One region of the Gryllotalpicola koreensis genome, then DNA from elsewhere that is predicted to be linked to it. Evidence: predicted binding sites of a transcription regulator. Region 1 holds the regulator's gene; the other holds the start of a gene.

Region 1 (15,313 bases):
GTTCTCGATCACGACCGCGACGGCCGCCTTGATCAGCGGCTGCTCCGGCGCGGGGCCCAGCTCGTGCAGCGTCTCTTGCACGAAGGAATGGAAGGCGCGGACGTTGTAGTACGGGTCGATGCTCATGAAGACTCCGGCATTTCTTAGATGCTGATACGCAGTTCTTATTACACAAGACCCTAGGGGCAACTGATTTCCGCGACTAGTGGTCTTCCCCGATTTTTACGCCCTGGAAACACGGCGAAGGAGCCGAGCGATCGAGAGCGGCCACGTCGTCGCCAGGTTCCGCGGTCTCGATGTGAAGGAGGCCGCGGAAAATGGCGAGCACGTGAGCGGCTCGGAGTTACGCCAGCCGCCCCAGCTTGATCGCCGCGAGGGACACCGCGGCGACCGTCTCGTTGTCGCTGATCTCGCCGCGGCCGATCATCGCGAGCACCTCGGGCAGCGGCACGAAGCGCACGCCCGAGATCCCCTCCTCAAGCTGGCTGTGCGAGGAATCCGTCGCCTGACGAAGCCCGCGCGCGAGGAACACGTGCTCGGGGGCCAGCGCGGCGCCGTTCAACGCGAACAGCGACCCCAGCTCGGACCAATCGGATGCCTCGAGCCCGGTCTCCTCGAGAAGCTCGCGCTGCGCCGCGACCAGTGGTTCCTGCCCGTCGCTTCCCCCTGCGGGCACCTCGAGCGAGGCGCCGACCGTGTACCGGTCGATCTCGATCAGCGCGACGCGGTCGTCCTCGTCGAGTGCGACCACGAAGACCGCGGGCCGCAGCTCGACCACGCCGTAGAGCCCGTGCGAGCCGTCGGGGTGGACGACCTGGTCCTCGCGCACCCGGATCCACGGGTTCTCGTAGGCGGTGCGGGTCGTGAGAGTCGTCCAGGGCATTCCCAGAGCCTATGTTCCGCGTTGATAGACGATCTGTGTGGTTTCTTGCGGGAGGGCGCGTGCACTGGCTGAGTGACCCCTCACGCCCCGAGTCCGGCCTCGGTCGTCAACACGTCGCGGAATCCCCGCTTTACCCGCGACTTTCTGACGACCGGGCGGACGGCGGCGCGGCGATCCGAGCTCTGGTGGGGGCTGGCTGCGGCGCTTTGGGCCGTGGGGTACGCCGTGATCAACGCGACCGCCGCGCTGCCCGCGAACCCGCAGCTGTGGTGGCAGCTGCGGCAGGGCGAGCTGACGCTCAGCACGGGTCACGCCGTGCTGAGCCATTCCTGGTCGTGGACGGCGGGCATGCTCCCCTGGATTCCGAACAGCTGGGGCTGGGGCACGCTGCTCGCGATCGCCTATCGGGGCGCCGGATTCGCCGGGGTCGTGGTCTTCGTGCTTCTCGCCCAGCTCGGCGTGCTCGCCCTCGTCTGGCGGGTGCTCGGGCGATTCGGGTTGCAGGCCGGGCCGGTGCGGGTCGGCATCCTTGTGCTCTTCAGCCTCACCCTGGCGGGGTGGGCCGACGGCCAGTCCGAGCTGGCGGACTACGGAGCGGTCTTCGCTTTCGCCCTCGTGTGCCTGCATCCGCGCATGAGCGCGCTGTCTGAAGGCCGCCGCCGCCTCGCGCTCGGCGGCGCGGCCTTCGCGATCGCGGCCGTCTGGGAGAACCTGCACCTCGGCGGACTCGTCGCGATCGCCGTGTTCGCGGCGGTCTACGCGATCTGCATGCCGGTGGCCCGCCGTGCGTCGACGGCCGCGGTGGTCGGGCTCGGGGCGGCGCTCGGCGTGCTGGCGACGCCCGCGGGCGCGGCCGGCATCGTGAAGTCCCTCGGCACGGCGAGCAGCTCGCGCGCCGAGCATTACGCGGCCTGGGGTCATCTGTTCGCGGATCCCGGCGGTTACAACTACGAGCCCGTCGTGCTCGCTCTCGTGATCGGCGCCGCGGCGATCGTGCTGGTGCTGATCCGGCGGGACCACGTCGCGGCGGGCATCCTGCTCATCGCCGCCCTGTCGGCCTGCCTGGTCGTGCGCTCGGACACCGATCTGGTCATGCTCAGCGTGCTCGCGGGCGGCCCGGCGGTGGCGCGGATGCCTCAGCCGCGACTGCCCCGCATCGGCATCGGCGCGTTCGGCGCGGCGGCGGCCTGGGCGATCGTCGCGGTGTGCGTGGCTGCGGCATCCGTGGTCCCCGGCTGGCGTCTCACGGGCGTCGACCCCGCGGATCTCGCTTCGATCCCCCACGGCGCCCGGGTCTTCAGCACGGTCGGCGCGTCCGACGCGATCGACGTGCTGCGGCCCGATCTGCAGGTGACGATCGACTCGCGCAACGATCTCTACCCGGTCGCGCAGTTCGAGTTCGCGAAATCGCTCACGGGCGCGGGCGCGGGCGCTGCGCAGGCGCCCGACTACTTCGAGGACAACGGGGTCACCGCGGTCTACCTGCAGGGCGCGCCTGCGCACGAAGAGCGCACGAGGCTCGCGGCGGTGCTGGCGGATGCCGGCTGGCGAGCCGTCCCCGGCGTTCGCGGGCTCGTGCTGCTGGCCCCGCAGAAATAACTTCAAAAAATCTTCGCAAGGCGCGTCACGATCTCGCGGACCCCGGGTCTTCCTCCGATGTAAGGCACAAACCGAACTGGAGGAAAGCCATGCTGAAGGGGTTCAAAGAGTTCCTCTCCCAGGGGAACGTCATCGACCTCGCGGTCGCCGTGGTCATCGGCACGGCGTTCACGGCACTCGTCACGGCGGTGGTCACGAAGATCATCAACCCGCTGATCAGCGCCGTCTTCAACGCGAACAGCCTCGACAAGGCCCTGGCGGTCGACATCCCGACCGTCTCGGGTGGCCACTCGACGCTGTACTTCGGCGCTGTGATCGGCGCGCTGGTCAACTTCGTGATCATCGCGGCGGTCGTGTACTTCGCCTTCGTGCTTCCGCTTCAGGCAGTGATGAAGCGGCGCGCGGCGGCGGTCGAGCCGGCGGAAGGGGCGCCGACCGGGCCCAGTGACATCGAGCTGCTGACGCAGATCCGCGACCTGCTCGCGGTGCGCACCGATTTCGGCAGCCGTCACCGGGCCGACTAGGACCGGCCAGGGGGTGCCCGCATCGACGACTGGGAACTCGCGTGCGGGCATGGGCCGAGAGCGGCCGCCATGGGGGTGGCGGCCGCTCGTGTCCGGTATTCCGAGTCTTCCCGCGCGCCGCGCGGGGCATCCGTATCTCTAGAGAAGGCGAGAACACATGAACGAGGTCATCGAGCTCGACGCACTGCGGGTCGCGCGAGCGCTGGCCGAGCAGAAGGCACCGGATGACTGGCGGCAGTTCGTCCAGGCAGTGGCCCGCGACGTGGTCGAGCACCTTCCCGACGTCGTGCCGTGGAAGACGGCGGCGGGTCTGCTGAACGTCGCCGCGGCGACGCTGTCGGCCGCGGCGCTGAGCGGCGGCCTCGTCGTGCAGCGCATCGACGGCGCTCTGTGCTTGATGGTGCGCCAGTGCGAGGCGGTGCTGGTCGAGCTGATGTCCGTGCGTCTGGCCGTGCCTCGCCCTCTGGCGACGCTGCCCGTCTAAGGCTCACGGGCTCCGGATAGCGTGATGGCGCGCGCATCGCGTAGCGTACCGATGCACCCCTCTGTCTACCCGACCGGGATCTCTTCATGACTGCCCTTCCCTCGCACGCCGAGTCCGACGACGCCCTCAGCGACGCCGCGCTGCTCGAGCGCGTGCGCGCCGGCGACAAGCAGGCGTACGGGGCGCTCTGGAACCGGCACCACCGCGCCGGCATCAACGCTGCCCGTGCGATCACGTCGGCCTTCGACGCCGACGACCTCGTCTCCGAGGCGTTCGTGCGTGTGCTGAAGGCGATCGAGCGCGGCAACGGCCCGACGGCGGCGTTCCGGCCGTACCTCGTCACGACGATCCGCTCGGTCGCAGCGCGCTGGGGCGCGCAGCCCGCTGAGCTCACCCCCGAGGAGTTCGAGGCCGTCGACCCCGACTCGAGTGATGAGGCCTTCGCCGAGCGCTTCGATCAGAGTCTCACGGTGCGCGCCTTCAACACGCTGCCGCAGCGCTGGCAGGAGGTGCTCTGGTACACCGAGGCCGAGCAGCTGCCCCCGCGCGAGGTCGCCGCGATGATCGGCATCAAGCCGAACGCGGTGTCGGCCCTTGCGAAGCGCGCGAAGGAGGGCCTACGGCACGCCTGGGTGCAGGCGCACATCGAGACCGTCCCCGCCGAGTCCGAGTGCCGCTGGTCCATCGACCGGCTCGCCGCCTCGACCCGCAAGTCTCTGCCCGCCCGCGAGCAGGAGCGCCTCGACGCCCACCTCGACGAGTGCGACCGCTGCCCGCTCGCCGCGGCCGAGATGACCGAGGCGTCGCACCGCCTCGGCGCGCTGATCCTGATCGGATTCCTCGGTGCGGGCGCCGCCACCGCGTACGGGGCTCTTCTCAAGCCGGCAGCTGCGACCGCCGCCACCCTGGGCGCCGGCGCCTTCTGGCCGCCGAAGCCCACGCACGTGCGCAACGTCGCGATCGGCGCCGGCTCGGCCGTCGCCGCGGGGGCGATCGCCGTCGGCGTCGCGTTCGCCGTGACCGGTGGCCCGGCACCCGAGAAGCAGATCATCACCTCGGTCGCGCAGTCTTCCGAGGCTCCCGGGGGGACGTCGACGGATGCCGCACCGAGCGCACCTGTGCCAGCACCCTCCACACCCACGCCGTCCCCGAGTCCTGCCCCGGTAGCGCCGGAGTCGCCCGCTGCCGGAGCCGCTCCGGCGCCCGCGCGGGGCACCGCCGTGCCCCCGGTGGCCCCAGCCGCAGCATCCGCCCCGTCCTCGTCACCGTCCTCTCGGCCGAGCTCTTCGTCGAGTCCGACGCCGACCCAGACCTCGACCCCAACGCCCACCCCGACCCCAACGTCGACTCCGAGCACTCCGCCGACCTCCCCGCCCGCCACACCCCCGTTGCCGCTCATCACCTTCACCGAGTGTTCCGCGTCAGCGGACGGCAGCACACTCACGCTCACCTGGCAGTACGACGGAACGCCTGTCACCGGTCAGACGCCGTCGTTCGTCATCGCCTCGGACGGTGTGGCGCTCGGCGGAAGCGGCACGTCGACCTCCGGTCCGGTTGACGGCGTTTACACGACCAGTGTTCAGGCTGACTCGGTCCTCGGGCTCGGCACCTACACGATCACTGCGAGTTCGAGTGCCGGGGATGCGACGGCCGGCGCGACCAACAGCGCCTCTGCGTCGGCGATCTCGCTGCTGGGTTTGACCTTATGGGGCACCTGCTCGCTCAGCTCCGACTGAGAGGTCGCTTCGGCCCCGAAAGCTGCACCAGGACTCCCACCGAGGAGTGCGGGGATGTCGTCATTGCGCGGTAGACACGACATTCCGGCACTTCTCGGTACCGGTCCGGGGCCGCGGGCGCGGGGCCTGACCCCAGGCCCGGGTCACCCCCAGGCGGAAGCCGGGGCGGCCACGATCGGCACATTCACCGCGTGGAAGCGTGCGCCGCCGCCGTAGTGGCTTGAGGCCCAGGGCGAGGCGATGATCGCCTGCTCGGTGACCGCCGGCGCGGAATCCGCTGCGAGCGCGTCGTGGATGCCCGCGAACAGCGACCGGTCCAGCTGCTGCGCCACGTACGACGCCGCGATGCGCAGGTTCGCGTAGCTGCCGAATCCGCCGCCGCCACCCGAGCCGAGCCCGTTGTTCAGCGGGTTGTTGCGCAGGTACCAGCTCTTCGGCGAGTTCTCGGAGTCCATCCACTGCAGGATCACGGTCACGTTGTTCTGCGTGATGGGCAGACCGGCATCCTGCAGCACGAGCGCGGCCCAGTCGGCGTTGGTCACGCCGCCTACGGTCAGCGCCGGCGCCCCGGATGACGTCGTGACGGTCTTCGAGTCGAACGACGTGCTCTCGACGGCGTCGCCCGTGACGTCGGATTCCACTGTGAGGCTCTGCGTGTGTGCGAGCAGCTCGCTGGCGTACAAGGGCTGCGAGTTGACCGTCGCCGCATCCGCCGGGATCGCGACCATGACGCTGCCGACGAGCAGCATCGTCGCCGCCCCGGCTGCGGCCATATGGCGCCGCGATCGGGCATGCGGCGCGTGTCGACGGCCCTGTGCGGCACGGCCCTTCTGGGCACCCGGCTGCTGGCGGAGAGAGCGGCGAGAGGGGTAATCGGTCATGGAATCTGAGGCGGTGCGGCGGCGGGTCGGCGTCACCACGGGGTAGAGGTGCGCCCCGTACGGGCGAAGGGGGCGCGCGACTTTGCGAGGGTAGCAGGCGAGTCTTTGTGCGGCCACACCGGTGAGCGGCTCAGATCCAGTTCTTGCGCTTGAAGACGAGATAGAGGATGCCGGCGGCGACGACCATCACGCCGACGCTCAGCAGGAACCCCCACCACTGGCCGAAGCCGGGGTACGGCACGTTCTGACCGAAGTAACCGGTCACGGCGGTCGGCACCGCGATGATCGCGGCCCATCCGGTGAGCTTCTTCATGACGTTGTTGAGCCGGGAGTCCTGCAGCGACAGGTTCGTCTCGAACAGGGCCGTGACCATGTCGCGCAGCGACTCGGTCCACTCCGTGACGCGCAGCACGTGGTCGTAGAGATCGTCGTACGAGGCATCCAGCTCGGGCCCTGAGCCCGCGTCGCGGCGGTGCCGCAGCACCCCGTTCACGACCTCGCGCATGGGCAGCACGATGCGGCGCAGCTGCACCAGCTCTTTGCGCAGCCGGTAGGTCGCGCGCTGCACACGGGTCGCGAGGACTCGCTCGTCGAAGAGCACGTCCTCGAGCCCCTCGACGGCGTCGTCAAGCACCTGCACCGCGTCGAAGTGGCTGTCGACCACGGCGTCGAGCAGGCCGTGCACGAGCGCGCCGACGCCAGAGCGCAGCAGATCGGCGTTGTCGTTCCACCGCGACACGAGGTCGTCGATGTCGAACTCGGGGCTGCGCACCGTGATGAGCCCGGTGTGGAAGACGAACGCCGACACCTTGTCGAGGCGCAGGCGTGCGGCGAGGTCGTCGTCGTCCGGCTCGTTCTCGGTGTCGTATGCGGCGGCGTATGCGGTGAAGAAGGTGTGCGACGTGTAGCGCAGCGCCTTCGGCCGCTCGACGTGAGCGATCGCATCCTCGACGGCGTACGGGTCGAGGCTGAGCTCGTCGGCGAGCCTCTGCAGGTCCTTGTGGTCGGGCTCGCACAGGTCGACCCACGTGAGCACGTCGTCGCGGGCGAGGTAGTCGGAGATCTCCGCAAAGGGGAAGTCCTGGGCGATCACCTGACCATCGCGGTCCCAGACGAGCGAGCGAAGCGTCCCCATGCGGGCAACGCTACCTGCGTCAGATGCCGGCGGCGGCGACGAGCGACTCCGCGGCGGCGCGGGCGTGGCGTGCGGCATCCGTCGTCCCGGCGATCGCGGCCGTCGTCTGCGCGCCTTCCGCGAGGATCGCGAGTTGAGGGCCCAGGGATGCCGGCCCGCCGGCGTCCTTCACCAGCGAGTCGACATAGCGCTGAAAGTCCGCTTTGTGCGCGCGCACGGTCTCGGCGACCTGCGCGTTCGCGGCGCCGAGCTCGCCGAAGGCGTTGATGAAGCCGCAGCCGCGGAAGTCGGCGTCGCCGAACCAGTCGGCGAGGTAGTCGTAGACCGCGAGCAGCTTCTGGCGGGGCTCGGCGATCGCGTCGACCTTGGCTGTGACGCCATTGGTCCACATCGTGTGGCGCTTGCCGAGCACGGCGACGATGAGGTCGTCCTTCGAGGGGAACTCGGTGTAGAGCGCGCGCAGCGAGATGCCGGCGGCATCACGCACGGCGTCCATGCCGACTTGGCCGATGCCGCGTGTGTAGAAGAGCTCGTCGGCGGCATCCACGATCCGCTGCCGGCGGTCTGCTGGGGTGCTGATCTCGCTCATGCCGAAAGTCTACTTGACAGTGAGAACGTTCGTTCTCTAAAGTGGCGGTCAGATGCGAGAACGGTCGTTCTCATCAGAGCAGAAGGAGCCAGATCATGAGCGGCAACCCGAAGGACATCTCTCTCGAACCGGCGGCGCAGGCATTCGTGGATGCCACGAGCGAGCCCCCGTTCCTCTATCAGCTCGCCCCTGAGGAGGGTCGCAAGGCCGTCGACGGCGTGCAGGACGAGCCGATCTTCAAGCCCGAGATCGACGAGGAATGGATCGAGGTCCCCGGCGGCCCGACCGGCTCGGTCAAGGTGCGCATCGTGAAGCCGCTCGGCGCGACCGGCGCGCTTCCCGTGATCCTGTACACGCACGGCGCCGGCTGGGTCTTCGGCGACGCCCACACGCACGACCGACTTGTGCGCGACCTCGCGATCGGCGCCGGTGCCGCCGTCGTCTTCCCGGAGTACGACCGCTCGCCCGAGGCGCGCTATCCGCACGCGCTCGAGCAGGTCTGGGCGACCGCGCAGTGGATCGTCGCGTCCGGTGCCTCGAAGGGGCTGGATGCCGCGCGGCTCGCCGTCGCCGGCGACTCGGTCGGCGGCAACATGACCGCGGCTCTCACCCTGCTCGCCAAGGAGCGCGGCGGCATCGACATCACGGGCCAGCTGCTCTTCTACCCCGTCACCGACGCGAACTTCGACACCGCCTCATACGAGGAGTTCGCCGAGGGTTACTTCCTCACCCGCGACGGCATGAAGTGGTTCTGGGACCAGTACACGACCGATGAGGCACAGCGCGCCGAGATCACCGCGTCGCCGCTGCGGGCGTCGCTCGAGCAGCTCTCCGGCTTGCCGGCCGCGCTCGTCATCACCGGGGAGGCCGATGTGCTGCGCGACGAGGGCGAGGCCTACGCGGCGAAGCTGCGCCGGGCCGGCGTGCCCGTGACCGCGGTGCGCTACCAGGGCATCGTGCACGACTTCGTGATGGTCAACGGGCTGCACGACACCTTCGCCGCAAAGGGCGCCGTCGCTCAGGCGGTCGCGTTCCTGAAGGACGTGCTCGCCTCCTAGGCATCCCTCGCGCCTCGCACCCGCCGCCCACCTCGCGTGCGCTGCTCGTCCTAGCATGCGCTGCTCGGATCCGGTGTGCGCGCCCCCGATCCGAGCCGCGCACACCGGATCGCAGCCGCGCTACTCGCACGGATGGGCGCCACCCCCGGCGGAGTGGCGCCCATCCGCAGCTGTAGCGCACCCGCACCCTCGGCACGGCGCGGCACGCCACAGCACCGCACCGCGCGCGTGCACACCTCGGCATAGGCTCGAAGGATGGTCAGAAACTCTGACGCGGGGCTAAGTGCCAACTCCGCGTCGAACGTCATTCCTGCTGTCTCCGCCTCGGACCGGGTCGCCACGCGCGTCACGCTCGCCTCACTCGTCGGGACCTCTCTCGAGTCCTACGACTTCTACGTCTTCAGTTACTTCAGCGCCCTGTTCAGCGCCGCGGTGTTCTTCCCGGCTGAGAACCACGCCGTCGGCACGCTCGCCGCATTCCTGACTCTCGCGACCTCGTACCTTGTGCGGCCGATCGGCGCGATCGTCTTCGGACACCTCGGCGACCGGATCGGCCGCCGCCGCACCCTGATCTGGACGGTCGGCATCATGGGCGTCTCGACCGCCCTGATCGGCGTGCTGCCGTCGTATGACCGCATCGGCGTCTGGGCTCCCGTGCTGCTCGTCGCCCTGCGCATCGTGCAGGGCCTGTCGCTCGGCGGCGAGTGGGGCGGCGCGATCCTCATCGGCGTCGAGCACTCGACGGCCCGGCGGCGCGGCTTCTACGCCGCGATCCCCCAGCTCGGCTCGCCGATCGGGACCGTCATCGTCGGCGGCCTCTTCCTGCTGCTGAGCTCGACCATGAGCCCCGACGCGCTCGCCGGCTGGGGCTGGCGGCTGCCCTTCCTGTTCGCGCTGCCGCTGCTCGCCCTCTCGCTGTACCTGCGGGTGACGATCACCGAGACGCCGGTGTTCGCTGCACTCCGCACCGCCAAGCGGGTGCGCCGCCTGCCGGTGCTCGAGGTCTTCCGCCGCCAGCCGGTCATGCTCATCGTCGCGGTCGGCGCGGCCATGCTCGGCATCGGCTCGTACTCGCTCATGAACACCTACACGACGAGCTACGGCACCTCCGTGCTCGGATTCTCGGCGCAGGCGCTGTTCCTCGCGACGATCATCGGCAGCCTCGTCGAGATCGCCGCGATCCCGTTCTTCGGGCTGTGGGCCGACCGCATCGGCTCGGCCCGCGTGGTGGCGATCGGCGCGGCCGCGACCCTCGTGATCGCCTTCCCGATGTACGCGCTGCTGCCGCGCGCGACCTTCCTGATCCTCGCGGGCACCATGGTGGTCGGCGGCCTGCTGCCGACGCTCGCCTGGTCGGGATTGGGCGGATTGATGGCGGATGCCTTCGGCCGGTCTATCCGCTACAGCGCGCTCTCCCTTGCCTACGCGATCGCCGCGGCCCTGGCGGGCTTTGTCCCCCTGCTGACGCAGCTGCTCGCGAACGCGAGCGGCAACGCCTGGTGGCATCCGGCCGTCATGCTCGGCGCCCTGTCGCTCATCACCCTGGTGAGCGCGGTTGCCGCGGCCCGGGTCGCGCGACGCCGCTCCGAGGACCGCGCCGACGAGGCGACGGTGCTCGCCGCGGAGTCGCCCGCGGTACCCGAGGAAGCGACCGCTGCGTAACGCCCGAACTCACCATTCGGGGCCGTTCGGGTCCCCGCCGCCGCGAGGGGTGCGCCCGAACGCACCCCTCGGGGAGTGGGGCTGGAAATGGGAAGGGGAATGGGAATGGGAACGGGGAAGAGCACGGGAATGCGCCGACTGCCTGCAAAGTTGACATGAACAGACTCAAGTTTTACGGATTCGGATTGACAGGCATCCGTGCTTCTGAAAAAGTTGAGTCTGGGCGGCTCAAGCAAGCCGCCCCCACGAACTTACGCAACACAAGCAGGAGGGCCAACAGATGGCACGTGCAGTAGGTATCGACCTCGGAACCACCAACTCCGTGGTCGCCGTTCTCGAGGGTGGCGAGCCGGTCGTCATCGCCAATGCGGAGGGCTTCCGCACCACCCCGTCGGTCGTCGCGTACACGAAGGACGGCGAGGTGCTCGTCGGCGAGACCGCCAAGCGCCAGGCCGTGACCAACGTCGACCGCACCATCTCGTCGGTCAAGCGCCACATGGGCACCGACTGGAAGCAGGAGATCGACGGCAAGAAGTACACCCCGCAGGAGATCTCGGCGCGCATCCTCGCGAAGCTGAAGCGCGACGCCGAGCAGTACCTGGGTGACACGGTGACGGATGCCGTCATCACGGTCCCCGCGTACTTCAACGACGCCGAGCGCCAGGCCACGAAGGAGGCCGGCGAGATCGCGGGCCTCAACGTGCTGCGCATCATCAACGAGCCGACCGCTGCAGCCCTCGCCTACGGCCTCGACAAGGGCAAGGAGGACGAGCTGATCCTCGTCTTCGACCTCGGCGGCGGCACCTTCGACGTCTCGCTGCTCGAGGTGGGCAAGGACGACGACTTCTCGACCATCCAGGTCCGCGCGACCGCCGGTGACAACCGCCTCGGCGGCGACGACTGGGACCAGCGCATCGTCGAGCACCTGATCAAGAAGTTCAAGGACTCGACCGGGGTCGACGTCTCGAAGGACAAGATCGCGCTGCAGCGCCTCAAGGAGGCCGCGGAGCAGGCGAAGAAGGAGCTCAGCTCCTCGATGTCGACGAGCATCCAGCTGCCGTACCTGAGCCTCACCGAGAACGGTCCCGCCAACCTCGACGAGACGCTCACCCGCGCGCAGTTCGAACAGATGACCAGCGACCTGCTCGACCGCACCAAGAAGCCGTTCCAGGACGTCATCAAGGAGGCCGGCATCAAGGTCTCCGACATCGCGCACGTCGTGCTCGTCGGCGGCTCGACCCGCATGCCCGCGGTCAGCGAGCTCGTCAAGCAGGAGACCGGCGGCAAGGAGCCCAACAAGGGCGTCAACCCCGATGAGGTCGTCGCCGTGGGCGCGGCCCTGCAGGCGGGCGTCCTCAAGGGCGAGCGCAAGGACGTGCTACTCATCGACGTCACCCCCCTGAGCCTCGGCATCGAGACCAAGGGCGGCATCATGACCAAGCTCATCGAGCGCAACACCGCCATCCCGACCAAGCGCAGCGAGACCTTCACGACCGCCGACGACAACCAGCCGTCCGTGGCCATCCAGGTCTTCCAGGGCGAGCGCGACTTCACCCGCGACAACAAGGCGCTCGGCACCTTCGAGCTCACCGGCATCGCGCCGGCCCCGCGCGGCATCCCGCAGATCGAGGTCACCTTCGACATCGACGCGAACGGCATCGTGCACGTGTCCGCGAAGGACAAGGGCACCGGCAAGGAGCAGTCGATGACCATCACCGGCGGTTCATCGCTGCCGAAGGAGGACATCGAGCGCATGGTCAAGGAGGCCGAGGAGCACGCCGCAGAGGACAAGCGCCGCCGCGAGTCCGCCGAGACCCGCAACACGGCCGAGCAGCTCGTCTACTCGATCGAGAAGCTGATCAAGGACAACGAGGACAAGCTGCCCGAGGACGTCAAGTCCGACGTGCAGGGCGACGTCGACGCGCTCAAGACCGCGCTCGCCGGCGAGGACGACGAGGCCGTGAAGACCGCGTTCGAGAAGCTCTCGCAGAGCCAGCAGAAGCTGGGCGAGGCGATCTACGCGTCGAGCCAGGGCGAGCAGGCTGCCGCCGCCGGTGAGCAGGGCGGCACGGATGCCCCGGCCGACGGCGCCTCTGACGAGGACGTGGTCGACGCCGAGGTCGTCGACGACGAGGACGAGAAGAAGTAAGGCGATGACGGACGAGAACAGCGACAAGCACGAACAGCGCGAGGAGCCGATCGTCCGCGACAAGCGGCGCATCGACCCCGAGACCGGGAAGCTGCGCCAGCCGGATGCCGCTGAGGGGGGCGAGGCAGAGGCCTCGTCCCCCGAAGGGGCCGGCGAGAACGGCGACGACGAGCTGTTCGTCGAGGACATCCTCGCCGCGGCCGAGGTGGAGGAGAACGACCCGAGCGCCGAGCACCTGGCCGACCTCAAGCGGGTGACGGCGGAGTACGCGAACTACCGCCGCCGCACCGAGAGCGAGCGCGAGGTCGTGCGCGAGCGCGCCGTCGGCGACGCCGTGCGCGTGCTGCTGCCGGTGCTCGACGACCTCGACCGTGCCCAGAAGCACGGCGACCTCGAGGGTGACGGCGCGTTCCCGACCATCGCCGCGAAGCTGCGCGGCGCGGTCGAGAAGCTCGGCGTCAAGCCCTTCGGCGAGGTCGGCGAGGTGTTCGACCCGCAGCGGCACGAGGCGATCTTCCAGCAGCCCACCCCCGGCGCGACCGAGGCCACCGTGCTCGATGTCGTCGAGACCGGCTACACGATCGGCTCGACGCTCGTGCGCGTGGCCCGCGTGGTCGTCGCCACCCCAGCAGATTAAGAAGTAAAGAGGAGGCGCGTTGGCCAGTCAGGACTGGTTCGACAAGGACTTCTACAAGACGCTCGGCGTCAGCAAAGACGTGTCTGACGCCGAGCTGAAGAAGACCTACCGCAAGCTCGCGCGGCAGTACCACCCGGATTCGAACCCGGGGGATGCCGCGGCCGAGGCGCGCTTCAAGGAGATCAGTGAGGCCTACTCGGTGCTGTCCGACAAGGAGCAGCGCGCCGAGTACGACCAGATCCGGGCCATGGGGTCCGGGGCGCGGTTCACCGCCCCGGGCTCCGGTGGCGCGGGCGGCTTCGAGGACGTCTTCGGCTCGATGTTCGGCGGCGGCGCAGGCGGCCGCCCCGGCGGGTTCACCTACTCGACGGGCGGCGCCGACCCCAACGACATCTTCAGCGGGCTGTTCGGCGGCGGCAGGTTCGGCCAGTCCTCGGGGGGCTTCCGTGGATACGGCGGCCCGACCAAGGGCCAGAACCTCGAGGCGTCGACGACGATCGACTTCCTCGCCGCGACCCGCGGCGAGACGCTCACGCTGACGGGCACGGGCGGCAAGCCCATCAAGGTGAAGATCCCGGCGGGCGTCGCCGACGGGCAGAAGATCCGCCTGCGCGGCCGCGGCCACCCGAGCCCCGACGGCGGCGAGGCGGGCGATCTGATTCTGCACGTGGCCGTGCGCAAGCATCCGGTCTTCGAGCGCGACGGGCTGAACCTGCGGCTCAACGTGCCGGTGACCTTCGTCGAAGCGGCGCTCGGAGCGACCATCGAAGTGCCGACGCTCGAGGGCGCTCCGGTGAAGCTCAAGGTGGCCGCCGGCACCCCGTCCGGCCGCGTGCTGCGCGTCAAGGGCCGCGGCGTGAAGACCGACAAGGGCACGGGAGACCTGCTCGCCGTCGTGCAGGTCGCGGTGCCGTCGCACCTCTCGGCCGAGGCCGAGAACGCGCTGCTCGACTTCGCGGCGAAGCTCCCGAAGGAGAACCCGCGCGAGGATCTGCTGGCGCGAGCCAGAGAGTGATGTAAATAAGTGGCTATGGACGTCGATCAGGACACCCCGCTGTTCGCGATCGCCGCTGCTGCGGAGCTCGCCGAGCTGCATCCCCAGACCCTGCGCCAGTACGACCGCCTGGGCCTCGTCGAGCCCACCCGCACGGCGGGAAAGTCGCGGCGCTACTCGCTGCGCGATGTCGCCCAGTTGCGCGAGATCGCGCGGCTCTCGGCCGAGGGGGTGTCGCTCGAAGGCATCCGTCGCGTCCTCTCGCTTGAGAATGAAGTGCGCGCTTTGCAGCAGCGGGTGCGCGAGCTCGAGTCGGCGCTCGCCGACGCCCTGCTCCAACAGCCGGGCCGCCGCGTCTTCGCCTCCGGGGTGACCGGTGAGGTCGTGCCGATGCGTGCCGGCACCCGCAGCGAGCGCCGCGATCAAGTGGTCGTATGGCGCCCGTGGGGCCCGCCGCCTGATCTATAGGGTCGGACTATGACGGATGCCGAGCCGCACGACGCCTCGCCCGGAATCCCATCGCCGCTGCCCTCGATCTATCTGCACCCGCTCGCGAACCCGCGCGCACTGCGGGCTCGCCTCAAGCCGATCGTCGGCGCCCACCTCGCGCGCGGGGCCGCCCGTGCCCAGCGGTTGACGGGCCTCGCGGCGCAGTTCTTCGTCTGGGGATTCGTCGGCGGGATCGTCGTCGTGATCATCGGCATCGTGCTGTGGGGTGCGGATTCCGGGCCTGCGCTCGGCGCGACCCTCGGCTTCCTCGTGCTCATGACCGGCGTCGTGCTGTACTACTGCGGGCTCGGCGCGCGCCGGAGCGCGGTGACCCGGCTGCTGCAGCGGATGCGCAGCGTCGACCCTGCCGCGACGCGCAGCACGGCGAACGCGCTGTACAACGGGGGCCCCACGTCGCTCGCGCGGTACGCGCGCGAGCACCCGGGCGTCTTTCTGCCGTAGGCGGAGCGGCCTGTCGGCATTCCCGCGATAT
Region 2 (15,313 bases), on a different contig from region 1:
CGCCGACCACGAGTTCTATCCCGTTGCGCGCGAGACGGTCATCGACCTCGGCATCGTGCGTCGCCGCAAGATCGACGTCGCCGCCGACCTGCCGTCGCGGCGCATCGTCGACATGCCCGTCGAACTCGACGACGAGCTGGGCCGCTCGATCAAGGCCGCCGAGCGCGAGCTCGCGGGCCGCCTCGTGGCGCGGTATCAGCGCGCGCTCGCGGCCGGCGTCGGCGAGAACGTCGAAGGCGGCACGGATGCCCGACGCGAGCACCTCATCAGGGTGGTCGCCCACGCCGAGCTCGAGGAGTCCAAGAGCGCCAAGACCGGCGAGAACGTCTTCACGATGGTGCGCCGCATCGGCCAGGCGAAGGCCGGCCTCGCCGCCGACTACGCCGCGCAGCTCGCGCGCTCGACCGGCAAGGTCGTGTTCTTCGCCAAGCACATCGACGTCATGGACCAGGCCGAGGCGCTGTTCGCGGCCCGCGAGCTGAAGGCCGTGTCGATCCGCGGCGACCAGAACGCGATCGAGCGGCAGAAGGCGATCGACGCATTCCAGAACGACCCAGAGGTCTCGGTCGTGGTCTGCTCGCTCACGGCGGCCGGTGTCGGCATCAACCTGCAGGTGTCGTCGAACGTCGTGCTCGCCGAGCTGTCCTGGACTTCGGCCGAGCAGACGCAGGCGATCGACCGCGTGCACCGCATCGGTCAGGAGGAGCCGGTCACCGCATGGCGCATCATCGCCGCGCAGACCATCGACTCGAAGATCGCCGAGCTGATCGACGCCAAGCAGGGACTCGCCCTGCGCGCGCTCGACGGCATCGACGTCGAGCCGGGCTCCGAGGCATCCGTTCAGCTCGACGCGCTCGTCGGCCTGCTGCGCGAGGCGCTGAGCTGATTGCGCGCCGGTCCCCGCCCGGCGCGACCGCAGTCGACTTTTCGAGTCCGTGCGTTCGCGGGCGAGCAAGTCGCCCGCTCGTAGAGCGTCTTGCTAACGACTATTCGTCGAAGTCGTCGAATTCCTCGTCGTCTTCGTCGAGCTCGTCGTCGTAGCCGGTGGGCCGCTCGTCATCGGGGAAGACTTCCTCGTCAGACTCGAAGTCGTCATCGAGGTCGAGGTCGTCCTCGTCGTACGTCTCCGTCTCGGGCTGGTAATCCTCGACGTCCTCGGGGGCCTCGTCCTCGAGATCGACGTCGTCATCGTCGAATTCGTCACGTCGGCTGTCGCTCATGGCATGCAGGCTACGCCGGGCGCGCAGGCAGGCCAATACCCGATTCGGGTTCCGCCGGTCGCAGGGCACAGACTGTTCACATGAGCGCTGGCAAGGTCGAGATCGAGCGGAAATACGACGTCGACGCGGCAGCCCGCGTGCCGTCACTGGTCGGTGCAGGGCGCGTGGCCGCAGCCGATGAGGCGGATGCCTTCGACCTCGACGCGACGTATTACGACACCCCCGACCTGACTCTCGCGAACGCGCGCGTCGCCGTGCGTCGCCGCCTGGGCGGCCACGACGCCGGGTGGCACATCAAGTGGCCGCCGCTGGCCGAAGGCCGCCGCGAGCAGCAGTTCGAGCTCGGCGACGACGAGGGTGTGCCCGATGACGTCCGCGTCGCGCTCGGCGAGCTCATCGGCGACGCCGCGCTGGTGCCGATCGCGCGCGTGCGCAACCATCGCGTCGCGACCGTCCTGCGGGACGCCGCGGGCGAGGCGCTCGTCGAGCTCGCCGACGACCACGTCGTCGCGACCGATCTGCGCGAGGGGCCGGGGTATGGCACCGAGCGCCGCTGGCAGGAGTGGGAGGCCGAGCTGCTGCCGGGTGGCGCCGTGGGCGAGGCATCCGATCGTGCCGCCCTGCTCGATGCGATCGAGGAAAGGCTCGTTGCTGCGGGGGCCCGGTCGCCGTCGTCCGGGTCGAAGCTCGCTCGCGCACTCGGGCTGTCCCGCTCAGGGCCGGTTGATCGATAGTCTCCAAGCAGAAGGAGCTGCAATGCGAATCGGGATTCTGACCTCCGGCGGGGACTGCCCCGGGCTGAACGCCGTCATCAGGGGCGCCGTCCTCAAGGGCGACCGCGTGTACGGGCACGATTTCGTCGGCTTCAAGTGGGGTTGGAAGGGCGTCGTCGAGGGCGACCTGATGGAGCTGCCCCGCCACCGCGTGCGCGGCCTGTCGAAGGAGGGCGGCACGATCCTCGGCTCGAGCCGCACCAACCCGTACGAGGCCGGCGGCGGGCCGGAGAACATCCAGAAGGTGCTCGACAAGAACGGCATCGACGCGATCATCGCCATCGGCGGCGAGGGCACCCTGACGGCGGCCCGCCGTCTCAGCGACGACGGGCTCAAGATCGTCGGCGTGCCGAAGACGATCGACAACGACATCGCCTCGACGGACTACTCCTTCGGCTTCGACACCGCCGTCGGCATCGCGACGGAGGCGATCGACCGCCTGCGCACCACAGCCGAATCCCACCAGCGCTGCATGGTCGTCGAGGTGATGGGTCGGTACGTCGGCTGGATCGCGCTGCACGCGGGCATGGCCGCGGGCGCGCACGCGATCCTGATCCCCGAGGTCAGCGCCACGATCGAGCAGATCTGCGAGTGGGTCGAGTCGGTGCGCGACCGCGGTCGGGCGCCGGTCATCGTCGTGAGCGAGGGGTTCCATCTGCCGACCATGGACGGCGCGCACTCGCACAAGGGCCTCGACCCGTTCGGCCGCCCGCTTCTGGGCGGCATCGCCGACATCATCGCGCCCATGATCGAGGAGCGCACAGGCATCGAGTCGCGCGCGACCGTCATCGGCCACATCCAGCGCGGCGGGGCGCCGAGCGCCTTCGACCGTGTGCTTGCGACGCGTCTCGGCATCGCCTCGGTCGACGCGGTCCAGGCGGGCAAGTGGGGCACCATGGTGGCGCTGCGCGGCACCGACGTCGTCGACGTCAGCATCACCGACGCGACGCGCAACCTCAACGCGGTCCCGCGCCGCCGCTGGGACGAGGCCGCGCTGCTGTTCGGCTGAGCGCGCCGGCCCGTCGCCCGGCGATCAGCCGGCGAGACCGAGGCGGTCGAGGAGCCAGGCGAGTTCCCACGCACGCTCGCGCCACGCGTTGTAGCGCCCCGAGACGCCGCCGTGGCCGGCGACCATCTCGATCTTGAGCAGGGCATCCGCCCCCAGCGCGCGCAGCCGGGCGACCCACTTGGCGGGCTCGACATAGAGCACGCGCGTGTCGTTGAGGCTGGTCACGGCGAGGATCGGCGGGTAGGCGGCATCCGTTCTCAGATTCTCGTACGGCGTGTAGGAGCGCATGTAGGCGTAGACGGATGCGTCGTGCAGGGGGTCGCCCCACTCGTCCCACTCGATCACGGTGAGCGGCAGCGACGGGTCGAGGATCGATGTCAGCGCATCGACGAACGGGACGTCGGCGAGGATGCCGGCGAAGAGCTCGGGCGCGAGGTTCGCGACAGCGCCCATCAGCAGACCGCCCGCGCTGCCGCCCTCGGCGACGAGCCGAGACGGGGCGGTCCAGCCGGTCTCGACGAGGTGCCGCGCACAGGCGACGAAGTCGGTGAAGGTGTTCTTCTTCGCGAGCTTCTTGCCGTCCTCATACCAGGAACGGCCGAGCTCACCGCCGCCGCGCACGTGCGCGATCGCGAACACGACGCCGCGGTCGAGCAGCGACAGCCGCGAGATTCCGAAGGCGGGGTCGATGCTGTGCTCGTACGAACCGTAGCCGTACAGCTCGAGCGGCGCCGGCGACACGAGCACGCCGCTGTCGTCGAGCGCGACGAGGTCGCGGCGATACACGAGCGAGATCGGCACGCGGGTGCCATCGTCGGCGACCGCCCACTCGCGGCGCTGCTCGTAGAGCGCGGGGTCGTAGCCGCCGAGCACGGGCTGCTGCTTCAGCAGCCGCAGCTCACCGGTCGCCGGCACGAGGTCGTAGACCGTCGACGGGGTCACCAGTGAGCCGTAGCCGAGGCGGATCGTCGGTTGATCCCATTCGGGGTTGCCCGAGGCGTGCACCGTGTACAGCGGCTCGCCGAACGGCACCTCGGTGAGCGTTCCGTAGCCGTCGGCGGTGATGGGCAGGATGCCGAGGCGGGTGAGCCCGTCGCGGCGGTACTCGACGACGATGCGCTGGGCGAACGCGTCGACGTCGTCGAGTCGCACGGCCCTGTCGTGCGCGAGCAGCACCCGCGGGGCGGCGGAGGGGTCGGATGCCGGCACGTCGACGAGCTCGAAGTCGAGGGCTCCGTCGTTGTGCAGGATGAGCAGCCGGTCCTCGCCAGCGACGACCGCATGGTCGACCGAGTACTCGACGCCCTCGCGGCGCGGCCACACGACGCGGGGGGCGCCGGTCGGGTCGTCCGCGTCGATCAGCCACGACTCGCTCGTGACGGACGACGATGCACCCACCTCGATGAAGCGGCGGCTGCGGGTGAGGCCCGCGCCGACCCAGTAGCGCTCGTCGGGCTCGTGGAACACCTTCGCGTCGGCGGACGCGGGCGTGCCGACCTCGTGCCGCCATACCGTGTCGGGCCGCCAGGCGTCATCGACGGTCGTGTAGAAGACGAAGCGTCCGTCTGGCGAGAAGAACGCGCCGGCCGAGGTGTTCGGGACCTCGTCGTCGAGGTCGCGCCCGGTCGCGAGATCCCGCACCCGCAGGGTGTAGCGCTCGTCGCCCTCGACGTCGACCGCATAAGCGAGCAGCGTGCCGTCGGCCGACACGTCGAACGAGCCGAGCGAGAAGAACTCGTGCCCCTCGGCTTCGAGATTCGAGTCGAAGAGCACCTGCTCTCCGGCCAGCGCGGGCGTCGCGGCATCCACCTCGGCGGGCTGCGGCGGCTCCCAGTCGTCGACTCCGGCGATCGGCGCGCGGCACTGCACGCCGTACTGCTTCCCCTCGAACGAGCGCGAGTAATACCACCAGCCGCCCTCGCGCACGGGCACGCTCAGATCGGTCTCGAGGGTGCGCGCCTTGATCTCCTCGAAGATCGTCTCGCGCAGGGGAGCGAGGTGCTCGTTCCGCGCCTCGGCATACGCGTTCTCGGCGGTGAGGTGCGCGATCACCTCGGGGTCGTCCTTGGCGCGCAGCCACTCGTAGTCATCGACGACGGTGTCGCCGTGGAAGGTGCGCTCGGTGGGGATTCGCTTCGCAACGGGGGCTTCGCTCACCTGCTCCACGTTAGCGTTGCGGTCATGGCCCGATTCGCCCGCTTCCACCGCTTCGGCCCGACCGCCGAGGTGCTGAGCATCGTCCACGAGGAACCGCCGCACCCGGGCCCGGGCGAGGTCCGTGTGCACGTCTTCGCGAACGGCCTCAACCCCGTGGACTACAAGATCCTGCACGCGCGCGAGCACGCGGAGCGCTACGGCATCACCGAGCCGGCCGCCGACGGCCGCGGCACGGGCGTCGGCTTCGACTTCGCCGGCGACATCGACGAGGTGGGCGAGGGCGTCACCCGCTTCCGCCCGGGCGACGCAGTGCTCGGCGGGCGGCGTCACCATGCGATCGGCGACTTCGTCATCGTGCGGGCGGAGGGCACGGATGCCGAACGCGACGGCGTTCTCATCGAGAAGCCCCACGCGCTCGACTACGACACGGCCGCGGCACTGCCGGTGACCGGCCGCACGGCGATCGCGGCTCTCGACCGCGTCGGCGCGGGGCCCGGCGACACCGTGTTCGTGAGCGCCGCGGCCGGGGGAGTGGGCATCATCGCGGGCCAGCTCGCGGTGCTGCGTGGCGCGACCGTCGTCGGCACGGCGAGCGAGCGCAATCACGAGTTCCTGCGGTCGCTCGGCATCACGCCGGTCGCGTACGGCGACGGGCTGGTCGAGCGGCTGCGGGATGCCGCACCGCAGGGTCTCACCGCCGCGCTCGACAACCACGGGCCGGAGTCCGTCGACGCGGCGCTCGCCCTCGGCGTGCCGCTCGATCGCCTCAACACGATCGCTGCCCGCGGACACCGCGGCGCGCAGGGCGTCGGCAACCCCCAGGCGACGATGGAGCAGTTCGCAGAAATCGTGCGGCTCGTGGCCGACGGGGCGATCGCGGTGCCCATCGAGGCGGTCTATCCGCTCGAGCGGCTGGCCGAGGCCTACGAGCACCTCGAGACGGGCCACGTGCGCGGCAAGATCGTCGCGGTCACGAGGTAGTCCCCGCCGAGAAGTGCCGCGATGTCGTGCTCTTCGAGAACGGACGACATCGCGGCACTTCTCGATGTCAGCGATCCGCTTGGATGGGGTCATGAGCTCTTCCGCCGGATTCGCCGCGCTGCCGAAGCTCGTGCCGGGATACCGCGTGGCGATTCTCTCGCCGGCGTTCGCTGCTCCTGGCATCGGACCGGAAGTGCACGAGCAGGCGATGAGGCGATTGCGAGAACTGACCGGGTTGATCCCGGTCGAGTTCCCGACCACGCGGCAACTCGACGCGAGTCCTCAGGCGAGGGCTGCCGACGTGAACGCAGCGTTCGCCGATCCCGGCATCCGTGCGATCCTCACGACCGTCGGCGGCGATGATCAGATCACGGTGATCCCTCATCTCGACGCGGAGATCGTGCGTGCCAGCCCGAAGCCGTTCTTGGGTTACAGCGACAACACCAACCTTCTGAATTGGCTGTTCGGTCTCGGCATCCCCGGTTACTACGGAGGTTCGACGCAAGTGCACCTCGGTGCCGGTCCGGGAGTGGACGACGTTCACCTGCGCTCGCTTCGGGCTGCCCTCCTGGAGGGTGGCGAGATCGAGCTGACCAGGACGCCGGAGTCGGAGGATTTCGGTCACGACTGGCGCGATCCGCGGGCGCTGGTGGAGTTCGGTGCGCGAGAGGCGACCGAGGAGTGGGTGTGGAGCGGACCGGAGCGGATCGTCGAGGGTCGGACCTGGGGCGGATGCCTGGAGGTGCTCGATCAGCTCGCGCTCGCAGACAGGCTGCCTCCGCTCGGAGAGCTTGAAGGCATCGTTCTCCTGCTCGAGACGAGCGAGCTCGAACCACCTGCCGACTGGGTGAAGAGATGGGCACACGCGGCCGCAGTGGATCGTGCCGTACGGCGGCCGGATCCGAATTGATGGCCGTACGCGCACGGTCGTTGCGGATTACAACTGATCCGCGCGCCTTCGTAGACATGCGAAGGGCCCCGGCGAACCGGGGCCCTTCAGGGTCGCGAGGCTTATGCCTCGGCGTTCTCGGCGTGCGCTTCCTCGACGGCCGGATGCACCGTCTCGGTGCGAGACGACACCGCGATCTTGCGCGGCTTGGCCTTCTCGCTCATCGGGATCGTGATCGAGAGCACGCCGTTCGAGTAGTCGGCGGCGATGCGCTCGGTGTCGATGCCCTGGCCGAGGCTCAGCTGGCGCAGGAACGTGCCGCCCTGGCGCTCGCGGGTCAGCCACTTCACACCGTCACCGGTGGCGAGGGTGCGCTGTGCGCGGATGGTCAGCAGCTGGCCGTCGACGTCGATGTCGACCGAGCCGGGGTCGATGCCGGGCAGGTCGGCGGACAGCACGTAGGTGTCGCCGTCCTTGTAGAGGTCCATCGGCATGAGGCGCGGGCCTACGGGCCGGTCGAGGAACGAGCCCGCGAGGCGATCGAACTCACGGAACGGGTCGAAGTTCATTGCCATATGAATCAGCTCCTTCTCTGTGGTCTTGTAAGTTGAGTCCCTTCGACTCAACCTGCGATCACATTAGCACTCGAACGTCGAGAGTGCCAGATCCATTCCACGTTGCGCGAGCCCATAGGAAGCGCCCAGCCCGGCGGCGAACTCCGGGGTCATAATGAGCGGGTGATCGCGAGTTCGTTAGCCCGGCAACTGCGGGATGCCGGGCTCGATTGGCATCCCGCTCCCGGTGACTTCTTCCAGATCGACGGCCCGGAATTCGCTTCGGACGAGACCTTCACGGTGTCCGACATGACGGTCGAGCCGCACGAGTTCGACACAGGCACGATCCTCGGGTTCAACGGCACGACCGAGTGGGCCCTCGACTCGGTCTCGCTCGAGCAGGCGCTCTGGCTGCCCCGCGAGGACCAGCTGCGCGAGCGCCTCGGCGCCGCCTTCCGATCGCTGGAGGCCCACCCTGCCGGGCGCTGGCGCGTCACCACCTCCGGCACCTCCGCCGACAATTCTCAGCCTTTCGACGCCGACGATCCGGAATCCGCTTATGCCCTCGCCCTCTTGGCGCTCTTCGATGTCGCGGCGCTCCGGTAGCCGCTCGGCGCCGTTCCCCGTCGGCCCCTGGCTGTGGACGGCCATGATGCTGCCGTGGGCGCCGCTGCAGTCGCGCAAGTTCAACGCGGCTCCGGTGCGCACCGTCGACTACCTGCTCGACATCGACTATGTCGGTGACCATCACCCCGGCCACCGCCTCGATGTGCTCACGCCGGGCCGCGCCACCGCCGGTTCCGAGAAGCTGCCCGTGTACGTCTACTTCCACGGGGGCGGCTGGACGAGCGGCGATAAGTCCGCGCTGACCAAGTACTGCGCGGTGCAGGCCGACACCGGCATCGTCGTGGTCAACGTCAACTACCGCCGGGCGGGGCTGCGCGGCGGCGGCTTCGGCATGCGGCATATGCTGCACGACGCCAACGAGGCGCTGCGCTGGGTGGTCGCGCACATCGGCGAGCACGGCGGCGACGCGAGCACCATCGTGCTCGGCGGCGACTCGGCCGGCGCGCAGATCGCCGCGCTGCTCGCGGCCACGACCACGCAGCCGAAGCTCGCCGACCACTTCCGGCTGCGCCCGGCCGTCGCCCGCGAGGAGCTCGGCGGCCTCGTTCTGCACTGCGGCGCCGTCGACTTCTCCGTCCTGTTCGAGCCGGGCTTCATCATGAGCCACGACTTCGTGCGGATGCTCCTGCCCGGCTACCGCAGGCACCGCATGAAGCCGGCGTCGCTGCAACGGGCATCCCGCTGGCTCAGTCCCATCGAATGGGTCGACGAGAGCTTCCCGCCCGTCCTCGTGACCACGAGCGAGCGCGACATCTTCTATCACGCGAACGTCAACTTCGCGAAGAGGGCGGAGGCCGCAGGCGTCCCGGTCGAGTTCGTCAGCTACGGCTGGGACTCGCGTACCGAGCACACCTGGCAGCAGGATGCCGCGCATCCGGAGTCCGCAGAGGTCTACGCCCGCCTGCAGGACTTCATCGGCCAGGTCAGCTCACGTGTACGATCGGCCGGCGCTTAGGGTTCTTCTCCGCCTCGCGCAGCACCTCGCGCGTCACGGGAGCGATCTCGCCGGTGCCGTCGAGCAGGAACCGGGCCATGTTCGAGATCGGGTTGCCCTCGTTCCACTGGAAATACACGTTCGGCACGATGCCGGTCTGATCGCGGATCTCGAGCAGCACTGCGGCGATCGCGTTCGGGACCGAGATGCTCTCGAGCTGCAGCACGCGGTAGCCGTGCTTCTCGATACCGCGCACGACCAGCTGCTCCACGAAGTCCGACGAGTCCTCCTGCGTGCGCGGCTTCGGCAGCACCTCGATGAACAGCAGGCGTGCGCCCTGCGGGATGTGGCTGAAGTAGCGCTCCGACTTGCTCTTGCCGCTGTACTCGTCCTTCGTGTCCGGCCCGGGCTCGTGCGCGACGATGCGGATGACACCGGATTCGTCGTCCGCTTCCTCCTGCAGCCAGGCCTCGGCGACCGGGTCGAAGGTCACCGATGAGGCGCGCAGCTCGAAGGAGCGCTTGGCGCGCGAGACCAGCGAGATGACGAGGATGGCGAGGATGAACAGCGCCGCGATGCGCACGCCGTCCGGCCGCTCGATCACGTTCACAACGGTCGAGTAGAGGAACGCAACGGTGACGAAGCCGAACGCCCAGATGCGCTTGCGCTGTTTGTGCCGGAACGCCGAGACCGTGACCGCGAAGGCGGCGGACACCATGAGCACGAGCACGCCGGTGGCGTAGGCGCCGCCCTGTGCGTCGACGTTCGCTCGGAAGACGATCGTGATCAGGAATGCGATCAGCGCGAACACGACGACGAGCGGCCGCACCGCGCTCGCCCACTGCGGTGCCATGCCGTAGCGCGGCAGGTAGCGGGGCACCAGGTTGAGCAGCCCCGCCATGGCGGAGGCGCCGGCGAACCACAGGATGAGAATCGTCGACAGGTCGTAGAACGAGCCGAACGCCGAGCCGAGGTACTCGTGGGCGAGGTAGGCGAGCGCGCGGCCGTTCGCGGGTCCGCCCGCCTGGAAGTCCTTCTGCGGGATGAGCAGCGTCGTCGTGATGCTCGAGGTAATGAGGAAGGCGCTCATGATCGCCGCCGCGGTGCCGAGCAGGCGCTTCGTGCCCCGGATGCGTCCCATCGGCAGCTTCGGGGTGTCGTGCGGGCCGCCCTTGATCTGCGGCATGACCGCGACGCCGGTCTCGAAGCCCGACATGCCGAGCGCGAGCTTCGGGAAGACGAGCAGCGAGATGCCGATGATCTGGGCCCAGTTGCCGTTCTGCCGGAACATCGCGGACCACCAGTCGTGCACGACGACGGGCTGCGCCCCGATGTGCAGGAACGCGACGACGATGACCACGGCGTTGAGGGCGAGGTAGACCGCGACCAGGACGACGGCGATGCCGATCGCCTCCCTGAATCCGCGCAGGAAGACCACGGCGAGCAGCGCGAGCAGGAAGAGGGTGACGCCGATCTGCCAGCCCGTGCCCGAGAACCAGTGGGGGGTGAGCGGATTCTCGAGCGCGTGCGCCGAGGCATCCGCCGCCGACAGCGTCATGGTGATCATGAAGTCGGTCGCCGCGAAGCCGAGCAGCGCGAGCACGAGCAGCTTGCCCCACCAGTACGGCAGCGTGCGCTCCAGCATCGCGATCGAGCCGGACCCTTTGAAGCTCTCGCGGGCGACCCGGCGATAGACCGGCAGCGCGCAGCACAGGGTGAGGAGCACGAGCACGATGGTCGCGAACGGGGCGATCAGCCCAGCTGCCAGCGCCGCGATCGCCGGCTGGTAGCCGAGGGTCGAGAAGTAGTCGACACCGGTCAGGCACATGACCCGCCACCACGACGCGGGCTTCTCGGACTCCGAGCCGTGCGGACCCACCTGCGTGCCGCGGATGTCGGTCATGCCGGTCAGGAACCAGTCACGCAGGCTGGGACGCGCCGCGGTGTCGTTCGTCACAGGCGAGATAGTACGGGAGCGTACTGTCGACAGCATGGCGATGGAGTACTCGAGTCCGGCATCCCTGGGCATTGACCCCGCTGCGATCACGGCCTTCGCCGACGCGGTCGACACGAAGGGGCTGGGCGTGCACGGGCTCGTCGTCGCCCGGCACGGGCGCGTGGCGGCAGAGAGCTGGTGGCATCCGTACCGCCCCGATGAGCCGCACATGATGTTCTCGGTCAGCAAGGCGTTCACCTCGATGGCGGTCGGGCTCGCGATCTCGGAAGGGCTGCTCGCCCTCGACGAGCCGACGCATGAGATCTTCCCCGAGTTCCGCGAGATCCCCGGCCAGACGGTGCGGCACCTGCTCACCATGACCACGGGCCACGGCGACGACCTGTGGGGTGTGCTGCGGGCGCTGCCCGAACGCGACGGCGTCGAGCTGTTCTTCGAGTCGCCGGCCGAGTACCCGCCCGGCACCCACTTCGTCTACAGCACCGCGAGCACCTACGTGCTGGCTGCGGCCGTCGTGCGGCGGGCGGGCGTGAGCCTGACCGAGTACCTCGACGAGCGGCTGTTCGGGCCGCTCGGCTGGGCGACGCCGCAGTGGGAGCGCGACGCACGCGGCCTCGAGCACGGGGGCACCGGCCTCAAGCTGACGACGCGGCAGCTCGCGCAGTTCGGCCAGCTGCTGCTGCAGCGCGGGCAGTGGGACGGCAGGCAGCTGGTACCGGCCGAATGGGTCGACCAGGCGAGCGCGCACCAGGTGCGCAACCCGTGGTTCGGCAGCCACGAGTCCGAGGTGGGCTACGGATTCCAGCTGTGGCGGTCCAGTCACGGATTCCGCGCCGACGGCATGTGCGGCCAGTTCGCCGTCGTCATCCCCGAGCTCGATCTGGTCATCGCCACGACCTCCGGCTCGCCTGACGCGAACCGCATCCTCGAGGCGATCTGGCGCGAGCTGCTGCCGGGCGTCACGCCCGGCCACGAGCCCGCGGGCGACCCCGACGGCGCGGCCTTCGCGCTGGACGGGCGGCACGTGCCCGATCCCCGCCTGGAGGCGACGGATGCCGCGGCAGAGGCGGCCTTCGCCGGGCAGATCTTCTCGCTGCCCGGCAACCCGACGGGCATCGAGCGGCTCTCGATCTCGTTCGCAGCCGACACCGTCGCCCTCGAGACCTCAGGGGCGGCGATCGGCACGAGGCGGCTCGTGGCGGGGCGCGCGGAGTGGGTCGATGGCCGCCTTCCCGGAACGCCGCTCGAGTCGCTGCGCGAGGTGCCCGTCGCGGCACGTGCGGGCTGGCTGAACGGGGCGCTCGAGGTGCACCAGCAGCTCGTCGGCACGCCCTTCCGGTGGATCTGGCGGCTCATCCCCGACGGACCCGAGGGGCCGCGGCTCGTCAGCCGGTTCCACCCCGATCTCGGTCTTGCGTCGAAGCTCGACCTCCTATTGACGCCAGGTCAGTAAGGCTAGGCTGACGCGCATGAGCAGCACCGGTGCGGGGGAGACCGCAGGTCAGGCATCCGTCTCAGACACGGTCGCGCGGCTGCGCGCGACGTACGGTACCGGCCGCACCAAGCCGCTCGCCTGGCGGCTCGCGCAACTCAAGGGACTCGGCGCCCTGCTGCGCGACAACGGGCCCGCGCTCGAGCGCGCGCTCTGGGAGGACCTGCACAAGTCGGGGGCGGAGGCGCAGTACACCGAGATCGGCTTCACGCTCGCCGAGCTCGGCTCGGTGCGGAAGCACCTGAGGCGCTGGCTGCGGCCGACGCGCGTCCCGGCGCCTGCCGCGCTGCTGCCCGCGACCGCGCGCACCGTGCTCGAGCCGCTCGGCGTCGTCGCGATCATCGCACCGTGGAACTACCCCGTGCAGCTCACCCTCGCTCCGGCGATCGGCGCGCTCGCCGCAGGGAACGCCGTCGTGCTGAAGCCGAGCGAGCTCGCCCCCGCGACCGCTCGCGTGCTCGGCGAGCTCGTGCCGCGCTACCTCGACCGCTCGGCCGTCGCCGTCGTGCAGGGCGGGGTGCCCGAGACGACCGAGCTTCTTGCGCAGAAGCTCGACCACATCTTCTACACGGGCAACGGCACGGTCGGCCGCATTGTGCTCGAGGCCGCGGCCAAGAACCTCACGCCCGTGACGCTCGAGCTCGGCGGGAAGTCGCCGACGTACGTCGACGAGAGCGTCGACCTCGACGCCGCGGCGGCGCGGCTCGTCTGGGGCCGCTTCCTCAACGCGGGGCAGACGTGCATCGCCCCCGACTACGTGCTCGCGACGAGCGCCGTGCAGGCGAAGCTCGGGCCACTCGTCGCGAAATGGATCGAGCGCTACTTCGGCGCAGACCCTCGCCAGAGCCCTGATTTCGGGCGCGTGATCAACGATCGCCAATTCCAGCGGCTCACCGGATTGCTGGGTGCCGGGCGCCTGGTGGCGGGGGGCGAGACGGATGCCTCGCAGCGCTATCTCGCGCCGACGGTGCTGGCTGACGTTCCACGCGACGCCCCCGTCATGCAGCAGGAGATCTTCGGGCCGATCCTGCCGTTCGTGACGGTCGACGGGCTCGACGATGCGATCGACTACATCAATGCGCACGACAAACCGCTGGCGCTCTACGTCTTCAGCGAGGACGCGAAGACGCGGCGCCGGTTCCTCACTCAGACGTCCTCGGGGGCGCTCGGCTTCGGCATCCCGCTCGGGCATATCGGCGTGCACGGCTTGCCGTTCGGCGGCGTCGGGGCAAGCGGTGCGGGCTCGTATCATGGTCGCCGCTCGCTGACGACGTTCAGCCACGAGAAGGCCGTGCTGAGCAAGCCGCTCAAACCCGACACGATCCAGCTGGTCGCACCGCCGTACACGCCTGCACGCGAGAGACTTATCCGGAAGGTGCTCGGCAAGATCAGCTGAGCCGGAAGGGCAGGCGGTGCGCACCGAGACGGATTCGCTGGGAGAACGTCAGATTCCCGACGAGGCATATTGGGGCATCCACACCGCCCGGGCCGTCGACAACTTCCCGATCAGCAAGCGGCCGATCTCGGTCTACCCGGAGCTCGTGGTGGCGCTCGCGTCGGTCAAGCAGGCCGCCGCGCGCGCGAACCTCGAACTGGGCGTGCTCTCGCCCGACAAGGCGGCGCTCATCGATGCCGCCTGCGCCGAGGTGATCGGCGGGCGGCTGCACGAGCAGTTCGTCGTCGGGGTCATTCAGGGCGGGGCCGGCACCTCGACGAACATGAACGCGAATGAGGTGATCGCGAACCGCGCGCTCGAACTCGGTGGCCACGAGAAGGGCGAGTACGGATTCCTCAGCCCGCTGGACGACGTCAACCGCAGCCAGTCGACCAACGACGTCTACCCGACCGCGATCAAGATCGCAATGATGTATTCCCTTTCCAGCATGCTGGGGGAGATGCGGATGCTGCGCGACGCGTTCGCTGCAAAGGCGACCGAGTTCGCGCACATCCTCAAGATCGGCCGCACCCAGCTGCAGGACGCCGTGCCGCTCACCCTCGGCCAGGAGTTCCACGGCTGGGCCACCACGATGTCGGAGGACATCGACCGCATCACGGACACCCTTCCGCTGCTGTCGGAGATCAACCTCGGGGCGACCGCGATCGGCACCGGCATCAACGCCGACCCGCGCTACGCCGCGGCGGTGCGGCAGCATCTCTCCGAGATCACGGGGCTGGACCTCGTGACCGCGAGCGATCTGATCGAGGCGACGAGCGACACCGGTGTCTTCATGACGTTCTCCTCGGCGCTCAAGCGCGCGGCGGTGAAGCTGTCGAAGATCTGCAACGACCTCAGGCTGCTGTCGTCGGGCCCGCAGGCGGGGCTCGGCGAGATCAGCCTGCCGCCGAAGCAGGCCGGGTCGAGCATCATGCCGGGAAAGGTGAACCCCGTGATCCCCGAGGCGGTCAACCAGGTCGCCTTCTCGGTCGCCGGAGCCGACGTGACCGTCACGATGGCGGTCGAGGCCGGGCAGCTGCAGCTCAACGCCTTCGAGCCGGTCATCGCCCACTCGCTGCTGCAGTCGATCACCTGGATGCGCCAGGCGTTCCTCACGCTGCGCGTGAACTGCGTCGAGGGCATCACCGCCAACGAGCAGCGCCTCGCCGCCATGGTCGGGTCGAGTGTCAGCGTCGTGACCGCGCTGACCCCGTTCATCGGCTACCAGGCATCCGCCGCGCTCGCCAAGACCGCGCTGCTGACCGGTCGCAGCATCGCCGACCTGGTT

Evidence for each region. The regulator HspR, encoded in region 1, represses chaperone genes until heat shock. The targets are predictions, from matches to a motif close to AAGTTGAGTCNNNNNGACTCAACTT.
Region 2: ABD708_RS17890 (Hsp20/alpha crystallin family protein) is a predicted target of HspR. The motif match lies at 7,634-7,658, and genes of this name have one in related genera.

Annotation. Positions count from the first base shown of each region.
Region 1 covers NZ_BAABBW010000001.1:332,638-347,950, reverse strand. Annotated here, with positions in the region: gene ABD708_RS01665 (amino acid synthesis family protein) at 1-126, opposite strand, end outside; gene ABD708_RS01660 (NUDIX domain-containing protein) at 344-883, opposite strand; gene ABD708_RS01655 (hypothetical protein) at 956-2,482, shown strand; gene mscL (large conductance mechanosensitive channel protein MscL) at 2,572-3,006, shown strand; gene ABD708_RS01645 (hypothetical protein) at 3,164-3,490, shown strand; gene ABD708_RS01640 (sigma-70 family RNA polymerase sigma factor) at 3,577-5,226, shown strand; gene ABD708_RS01635 (hypothetical protein) at 5,370-5,999, opposite strand; gene ABD708_RS01630 (magnesium transporter CorA family protein) at 6,238-7,242, opposite strand; gene ABD708_RS01625 (TetR/AcrR family transcriptional regulator) at 7,262-7,831, opposite strand; gene ABD708_RS01620 (alpha/beta hydrolase) at 7,927-8,889, shown strand; gene ABD708_RS01615 (MFS transporter) at 9,145-10,551, shown strand; gene dnaK (molecular chaperone DnaK) at 10,832-12,700, shown strand; gene ABD708_RS01605 (nucleotide exchange factor GrpE) at 12,705-13,337, shown strand; gene ABD708_RS01600 (DnaJ C-terminal domain-containing protein) at 13,357-14,352, shown strand; gene ABD708_RS01595 (heat shock protein transcriptional repressor HspR) at 14,368-14,799, shown strand; gene ABD708_RS01590 (hypothetical protein) at 14,809-15,282, shown strand.
Region 2 covers NZ_BAABBW010000006.1:142,316-157,628, forward strand. Annotated here, with positions in the region: gene ABD708_RS17855 (DEAD/DEAH box helicase) at 1-886, shown strand, start outside; gene ABD708_RS17860 (hypothetical protein) at 987-1,220, opposite strand; gene ABD708_RS17865 (CYTH domain-containing protein) at 1,301-1,954, shown strand; gene ABD708_RS17870 (ATP-dependent 6-phosphofructokinase) at 1,977-3,002, shown strand; gene ABD708_RS17875 (S9 family peptidase) at 3,027-5,159, opposite strand; gene ABD708_RS17880 (NADP-dependent oxidoreductase) at 5,184-6,140, shown strand; partial or broken gene ABD708_RS17885 (LD-carboxypeptidase) at 6,232-7,087, shown strand; gene ABD708_RS17890 (Hsp20/alpha crystallin family protein) at 7,152-7,604, opposite strand; gene ABD708_RS17895 (hypothetical protein) at 7,767-8,189, shown strand; gene ABD708_RS17900 (alpha/beta hydrolase) at 8,170-9,165, shown strand; gene ABD708_RS17905 (APC family permease) at 9,134-11,137, opposite strand; gene ABD708_RS17910 (serine hydrolase domain-containing protein) at 11,136-12,551, shown strand; gene ABD708_RS17915 (aldehyde dehydrogenase family protein) at 12,568-13,986, shown strand; gene ABD708_RS17920 (aspartate ammonia-lyase) at 14,003-15,313, shown strand, end outside.